DNA from 2 places in the Arthrobacter sp. 05L45_2 genome. Region 1 is predicted to be linked to the other one. Evidence: riboswitches for the same ligand, from Rfam matches in the RefSeq annotation. Region 1 holds a riboswitch; the other holds the start of a gene.
The links. Region 1 has a riboswitch for cyclic di-AMP ahead of AC1DHD_RS12080 (NlpC/P60 family protein). Riboswitches for the same ligand answer to the same signal wherever they lie in the genome.
Positions count from the first base shown of each region.

Region 2: another riboswitch for cyclic di-AMP. It lies ahead of AC1DHD_RS07620 (aggregation-promoting factor C-terminal-like domain-containing protein); the one in region 1 lies ahead of AC1DHD_RS12080 (NlpC/P60 family protein).

Region 1 covers NZ_JBFTNO010000158.1:1,450-5,643, forward strand. The annotation lists partial or broken gene AC1DHD_RS12065 (Ig-like domain-containing protein) at 1-1,219, shown strand, start outside; gene AC1DHD_RS12070 (DNA alkylation repair protein) at 1,292-1,939, shown strand; gene AC1DHD_RS12075 (hypothetical protein) at 1,906-2,160, opposite strand; cyclic di-AMP (ydaO/yuaA leader) riboswitch at 2,362-2,527, shown strand; gene AC1DHD_RS12080 (NlpC/P60 family protein) at 2,532-3,284, shown strand; gene AC1DHD_RS12085 (dihydrofolate reductase family protein) at 3,367-3,924, opposite strand; gene AC1DHD_RS12090 (cupin domain-containing protein) at 3,979-4,194, opposite strand, start outside.
Region 2 covers NZ_JBFTNO010000069.1:7,487-11,016, forward strand. The annotation lists gene upp (uracil phosphoribosyltransferase) at 1-574, shown strand, start outside; gene AC1DHD_RS07615 (VOC family protein) at 654-1,031, shown strand; gene AC1DHD_RS07620 (aggregation-promoting factor C-terminal-like domain-containing protein) at 1,167-1,892, opposite strand; cyclic di-AMP (ydaO/yuaA leader) riboswitch at 1,891-2,060, opposite strand; gene AC1DHD_RS07625 (ArnT family glycosyltransferase) at 2,314-3,530, opposite strand, start outside.

The DNA of each region.
Region 1 (4,194 bases):
CGTCAACACGGGCCTGAGCGTTGCAACCGTTACGGGTGTGACCCTGCCGGCCAATGCATCCCTGAGCGTCGACCCCGCCACGGTTCCGGCGGTGGGCCAGGTCATCCAGCCCCTCACCTCGGTCCCTGTCTCGGTGACGTTCAGCCCCACAACGGCGACCCCCGTCACTGACCAGCTGGTGGTCACCACCAACCGCGGCTCGCTGACCGTCCCCGTGAACGCCACCGCCGTCTCGGGAGCGGCCCACCTGCAGCTCCCGCCGTCCCTGGCGTTCGGCAATGTTCCGATCGGGACCTCGGCCACGTGGGACTTCACGATTGTGAACACCGGCAATATCCCAATGACCATCACCAAGGCGAAGGCGCCGCTCGGGGTCTTCTCCACCACCAATCCCATCGCCGAAGGCCTCGTGATCCCCGCGGGTGAATCCGCCTACCAGAGCGTCACGTTCAAGCCCACGGCGGTCGGCCAGGCCGGAACCGCGGACACCTACTACCTGATTACCGCCGACGACGGGCAGGGCGCGCAGAAGGTCATGCTCACCGGGGCCGGCGTCGATGACCCCATCGCCCTGAAGGCCTACCAGACCGGCGCCGGCGACCCGAGGTCGGTTTTGGGCAGGTCGCTGACCCTGGAGTACCCGGTCGGGGCAGGAAAGTGCCAGGACTACGTCAAGGGCGTCATCTGCTGGTCCCAGGCCACCGGGGCGCACTGGGTGGGCGGCGCCATCTACGCCCGCTACAAGGCCATGGGCGGGGCCGCCGGAATCCTCGGGTTCCCGACCACTGACCAGCTGACCACCCCGGACACGATCGGCCGGTACGGCCACTTCTCCGGCTCGGGCGGGGCCTCGATCTACTGGTCACCCGCCACCGGGGCGCACTACATTGTGGGGGTCATCCGGGCCAAGTGGACGGCGATGGGCCGGGAGCGCGGCCCGCTCGGTTATCCGACGCAGGACGAGACCCGCACCCCGGACGGGCTGGGACGCTACAACCACTTCGCCGGCTCGTCCGGATCGTCCATCTACTGGACCGCGAAGACAGGCGCCCACTTTGTCCTGGGCGCGATCCGCGGCCGCTGGACTGCCCTGGGCAGGGAAAGCGGACGGCTCGGGTACCCCACCACGGATGAGTACGCGGTCACCGTCGGCCGGGCCTCGGACTTCCAGCGGGGCCGGCTGACCTGGAACCGGACAACCAGGCTGGTCACCGGCTGAGACGGGCCACGGCCGCCGCGCGGCGCACCGCAGCGGCGGCACACCCCGGCGGCGGCACGACAGAATGGACCCATGAGCGAGGCCGGTGAATTCATTGACTCGGCCCTGCAGCGGGAGGGCTCGTGGCAGCGGGCGGAGGAGGCCCGGGCCCGTTTCGGGACCGGGCTGGCAAGCTACGGTTCATCCGTCGGGGCCATCCGGGGAACGGTCCGGGACGCACTGCGGCGGTACCGGAACCTAAGCCATGACGACATCACCGCCCTCTGCTCGGAACTGTGGGAGGCGCCCGTCTTCGAGCGCCGGTTCGCCGCCGTCGTCCTGCTCCAGTCCCGCCTTCCGGTGCTGGATAACTCGGACCTGACCCGGATCGAAGGTTTCCTGCGGACCGCGCGCCTGCGCGAGCTGGCCGATCCGCTGGCGACCGACGTCGTCGGGCCGCTCACCGCAGGCCTCGCCGGCCAGAACCGTTCCCGCGCGGAGGCCGTGCTGGGCCGCTGGCTGCAGGATCCGGACGATTGGCTGCGGCGGGCCGCCCTGCTGGCCCCGCTCCGCGGGCTCCGGGCCGGGGACGGCGACTGGGACCGCTGGCAGCGGCAGGCGGGGCTGGCCCGGACGGGGACCGCGGACGACGCCGGGCTGGTCCGGGAAGCAGTCGAAACGGGCGGTACGGAAAAGGCGAAGAGCGGTTACGTGCCGGGCCGGCGCTCCACCACGGCGTAGGCTTTCCCGTCCAGGAACTGCCAGTCCGTGACCACCATAAACCCCAGCGCGTCCACCCGGTCGTTCAGGACGTGCACATCGAAGCCCCCGTCACGCGGCTCGGCGTCCCAGGTGCCGACATGGATCTCGGTTCCTTCCAGGACCAGCAATTCGGTGTTGACATCAAAATCCTCCCGGGGCTGGTCGCTCAGCTGGCAGATTGCCACACAGGGACTGGTCATGTTCGGGCCTCCGCTCCGGGAACGCTGGATGCCTTCATCCTATGCGCGGCGGGGCACCCGGACGTAGGGAAATTTTGCCGCCACAACACGGTCCCGTTACCTGAATGTGACAATCCGGCGCGGAGTCGTTACCGTTGATGGGTGCCTGTTTGTATCCGATACGGGCGCTCCCGAGCCGATTGCCTAACTCTGCCGCGGCCCGGGATCCGAATGCAACCATCTGGCAGAGACGGGGAAACCACTTTRGACCTGCYSTRTTAGCYGGTCTTGGGGTGAAGCCGCACAGCGRCCGTTTCAGACGGGCCCGCGGCCGGGTGCCTCCCATCCGAATCCGACAGCTCACCTCGCAGGCATTGGGAGAGGCAACATTCATGTCTTCAAGCATTACTTCTGCGCGCCATCGCTCCGACGCAACCGCCGGGCGGGGTTCAGCATTCTCGGTCAAGTCCGGCACCATCGGCCGCCAGGCCGCGGTGATCTTCGCAGCCTCCGGCCTGGTCCTCACCAGCGGCATGGCCGCCAACGCCGCCACCGCACCGGCCGAGCGTGACGCCGCCCCGGCATCCTCCGTGGACGTCGGCAGCAAGGTTTCGGCGCCCGTCTCGGCGGACTCCGCCGTGCGCATCAGCTTCGACCGCCCGGCAGTCGCCACCACGCCGGCACCCGTCATCGAACAGCCGAAGCCCGTGGCTGCGGCACCGGCTCCCGCCGCCGTCCCCGCCCCTGTGGTTGCCCAGGCTCCGGCCGCACCCCAGATCACGGTCCAGGCAAAGGCTGCAGTCGCACCTGCCCCGGCAGCCGGCGGAGTCAACGCCGCGATGCTCTCGGCCGCCTACAGCCAGATCGGTATCACCCAGGACTGCACCGCCATGGTCGAAAAGGCCCTGGGCGCAGCCGGCATCCCGGTGGGCGACCTTGGTCCGCAGCAGTTCATGAACTACGGCAAGGTTGTCAGCACCCCGCAGCCTGGCGACATGATCGTCCAGTCCGGCCACGTGGCCATCTACGCCGGCGACGGCCAGGCCATCAGTGGTGGCATGAACGGCAGCAACCAGACCATCAAGCACCCCCTGTCGTGGCTCACCGCCACCGGCAGCGTGACGTTCGTCCGCGCCGGCGCCTAATTACCGCGCAAGGCCTCTTTCCAAGGCCGGCGGCCGGTTGCCCTCGGGCACCCGGCCGCCGGCCTTTTGGTGTTTTGAACGCCTAGCTGCCGTACCGCAGCAGGACCACGCCGTTGCCGAACCTGCGGGTTTCAGCGAGGGCCATTGCCGTCCTGCCCTCCGCAGGCTTGAACAACGGCTTACCCCGGCCCAGCAGGACGGGATGGACAAAGATCCAGTACTCGTCGATCAGTCCGTGCCGGCGGAAAGTGTCTGCAAGTTCCGCGCCGCCGAGCGCCAGGTCCCCGCCGGGCTCGGCCTTGAGCGCCAGCACCTCCTCCGCAACGACGTCGCGCACCACCGTGGTGTTCCAGCCGGCTTCCCGGAGGGTCCGGGAGTAGACGATTTTCGGCATGTCACGCCAGATCCGGGCAAACTCGACCTCCCGCGGTGAGCTGTCCGGGTCCTGGTCCGCCGTCGGCCAGTAGTCGGCCATCAGCTGGTAGGTGACCCGGCCATCCAGGAACGCCCCCATGGTGCTTAGCTGGTCGTTAAAGTAGCCGTGGAGTTCGTCATCGACCATGTGCCAGCCAATGTCGCCGTCCGGTCCCTCGAAGAAGCCGTCCAGGGAAACCTGCATCGCTACGATGATCTTCCGCATGGCCCGAGCGTACCCGTGGCCCCGCCGCTACGGGAAGGGCCGTGCGGGTGGTGCCTAGTCCGGTAATTTGGCGTAGGCGGCCGCACTCAGGAACTCAACCCCGACGAACGGATCGCCGCCTTCAACCCAGGCGTCGTGGCCCGGCGGAATGGTGTAGGAGTCGCCGGCGGCGATGTCGATCCGGCCGCCGTCGGTGGTCTCGACAGTCAGCTTGCCAGACACGCAGAAGCCAACGTGGCTGTTCTGGCAGGAATCGGTGTTCACCACGGG
Region 2 (3,530 bases), on a different contig from region 1:
GAACACCCCGTCCCCGGTCTTCCGCCAGCTCACCGAGGAGCTCGTGACGCTCCTCGCCTACGAGGCAACCCGGGACGTCCGCACCGAACCGGTGACCATCGAGACGCCGGTCAGCACGACCATCGGCACGGCGTTCACCAAACCCACCCCGCTGGTGGTCCCGATCCTGCGCGCCGGGCTCGGCATGCTCGAGGGCATGACCAAGCTGGTTCCCACCGCCGAGGTCGGCTTCCTGGGCATGGCCCGCGACGAAGAGACCCTGGACATCATCACCTACGCCGAGCGTCTCCCCGAGGACCTGACGGACCGCCAGATCTTCGTCCTGGACCCCATGCTCGCGACCGGCGGCACCCTGCGCGAGGCCATCAAGTTCCTCTTCAAGCGCGGCGCCTCCGACGTCACCTGCATCTGCCTGCTGGCCGCCCCCGAGGGCCTCGCCAAGCTCGAAGAAGAGCTCTCGGAAGCCAACGTCACCATCGTGCTGGCCTCGATTGACGAGAAACTGAACGAAAAGTCCTACATTGTGCCCGGCCTGGGCGACGCCGGCGACCGCCTGTACGGGATCGCGGTCTAGGCTTCCGTCCGCCGGTATTCGTTCGCGGGTGCCGGCGTCGGGGGTTCCGGCGAAACGTGTCCCGGGCTAGCCTGTGCCCATGGACTGGAAACTTGAACTTGTTATGGTGCCGGTGTCCGACGTGGACCGGGCCAAGGATTTCTACGTCAACAAGGTGGGCTTCAACGCCGACTACGACGAGCGCCCCTCGGAAGGCATCCGGTTTGTCCAGCTGACTCCGCCGGGCTCCGGGTGTTCGATTGCGATCGGCGAGGGCCTCATAGATGCCCCGCCCGGCACTGCGCCCAGCCTCCAGCTGGTGGTCAGCGATATCCAGGCCGCGCACCGGCAGCTGAAGGACAACGGTGTGGACGTCAGCGACGTCGACGTCCAGGACTGGGGGCACTTCCTGTACTTCGCCGACCCGGACGGCAACAAATGGGCCGTGCAGTACATCCCCGGCCGCACGAACGGCTAGCGGGGCTCGCACCCGGCCGCGGGGCTCGCGGGCCGCGGCCGGCGACAAATGACGGCAGACGAGGGCGAGGCCCAGGATCCAGTGGATCCGGGGCCTCGCCTGAGCTTTATGTGCGGCAGGGCCGCGGGGTGTTTCTTAGTACCAGTTGTTCGCGTAGTGGAAGTTCAGGGCACCGCACGGCGAACCGTAGCGTTCCTGGACGTACTGCAGGCCCCAGTTGATCTGGGTCTTGTAGTTGGTCAGGTAGTCGGCGCCGGCGCTGGCCATCTTCTCGGCCGGCAGCGACTGCACCACACCGTAGGCGCCGCTGCTGGCGTTGGTGGCGGTGGTCTTCCAGTCSGARTCCCMGGTCCASAYCTTCATCAGGCARTGCATCTCGCTCGGSGCCCAGCCGTGGGCGGGCAGCTGGGACGCGGCGTAGGCCTGGGCGCCTGCGGGGTCGTCGACTGCCACCGGCTTAGTGGGAGCGGGCGCCGGGGCGGCAGCCGGTTTCGGAGCCGCTGCGGCGGGAGCCTTGGCGGGCTTGACCGTGGAGGCCTGGGCCTCGACACTCATGGCCGTGGGCGACGGTGTGCTGGTGCTTCCGACGCGTTCGAAGTCCAGGGTCTCCAGCGAAGCCTTCGAGTCCTTGGCCGCCTCAGTGGTGTGGGCGGACGTACCGGAAGCCTGCCCCGCGGCGCCGGCCCCCAGCAGGACGGCGAATGCGGTGGCAACGACGGCGGCACGCTTGCCGTTGGAGCGGGTGCCGACCCGCGACAGGGCCGACGAACGCTTGGACGGCTCGGCCCGGTGACGCGCGGTGTCGGCGTCGGATGTGCGTTTAGCGCCCTCGGGGCGCGTTTGTACCTTGAATTCAGTCATGTTCGCCTCTCAACGCCTACGGAGTTAGCTGTCGGGTTCGGATGCAATATCCGGCCGCACGGATAATCGACGTGCGGCTTAACCCCTTGGGTGCATGGATGCAGAATGCCCGGGAACACTGGGTCCCCCGCCTCTGCCTGGTCCATCGGAATCCGGGAAGCGGCAGAGCATGGCGTCAATCCGGATATGCGGCCAGATCGATTGCCGCACTCTAAAACGGTACTGTACTTTCATTCAGAAGTCACATTTTGGTAACGGAGATCACGAGCTGCAGCGTGGCGTCTTGCCGCAGACCTGGTCTGTGCTGAGGCCGTCTCCGTCGCCGCCATCGGCCCCGTTTCGACGGTTCCGCGCCCACTCGACGCTTATGAACGTCGAGTCGGCAAGGAACCGTCGAAATGGCGGGGTGCGTCGGCGGCGGCTACCCCGCCAGCAGGTACACCTCGGTCCCACCGACACTCTGGGCCGTGAAGTTGGCCGCGACCCACGAGGCGATCCGGGCGGCGTCGTCCGAGCCCGTTTCGCCCTGCATCATGGTCCCGGCGATGAAGTAGTGGATCTTCCCGGCGGCCACGTACTGCTGGAACTGTTCAAGCGTCGGGGCCGGGTCCGTCCCGTTGAATCCGCCCACGGCCATCACGGGCAGCTGCGTGGCCAGCTGGTAGCCGGCAGCGTTGTTGGAGCCGACGACGGCGGCCGCCCAGGTGAAGGTGCCGGCGTCAGCCTTGAGCAGGGTGACGAGGGCGTCCGACGGCGTGCTGGCGCCGAGTAGACCTCCCATCCCGCCACCCCTGCCGCCGCCCGGACCGCCAAACCCGCCTGCACCGCCAAATGCCGGCACCATTCCGGGTGCGCCGCGGCCGGACACCGCGGGGCCGGCAGAGACGATCGCGCCGCTATGGGCTGTGGCCGCGGTGGATACCGAGTACGCCAGCGGACCGGAGAGGGCAACGGCAACTGCGAGGGACGCCGTCGTGCGCGTTAGGAGCGAAAGCGAGCCGGGGCCGGTGCGGGGACCCGTGCCTCCAAGCCCCGTCGCCCGCGCTCCACCGGACCCCAGAACGCCCCGTGCCCCGGCGAACAGCACCAGGGCCGCGGCCGCGAGGGCGCCCAGCAGGACCACCCAGCGCAACCACGGCAGGAACGCCGGCGTGCGGCCGAGGAGGGCGGTGGCCATGAATCCGGCTGCGGCGAGGGCGCCGGCCAGCACAAAGGCGGCCACCGGCTGCTCCCGCCGCTGCCACAGGAGAACCCCGCCCAGCCCGGCCAGTCCGGCGATCCCCGGAGCCAGCGCCACCATGTAATACGGGTGGATAATGCCGGCCATCAGGCTGAAGGTCAGGCCGGTGACCAGGACCCACGAGCCCCAGATGATCACGGAGGTCCGGACGGCGTCGGTCCGCGGGGCCCGCCGCCCCAGCCAGAACAACCCGGCGCCGAGCAACAGCACCGAGGGGATCAGCCACGCAATCTGGCCGCCGAACTCAGTGTTGAACAGCCGGAACAGGCCCGGGGTGCCCCAGCCGTTGCCGCCGCCCACACTCCCGGTCTCGTTCCCGCTGAGCCTGCCCAGGCCGTTATAGCCAAGGGTGAGCTCCAGGATGGAATTGTTCTGTGACCCGCCGATATACGGCCGGT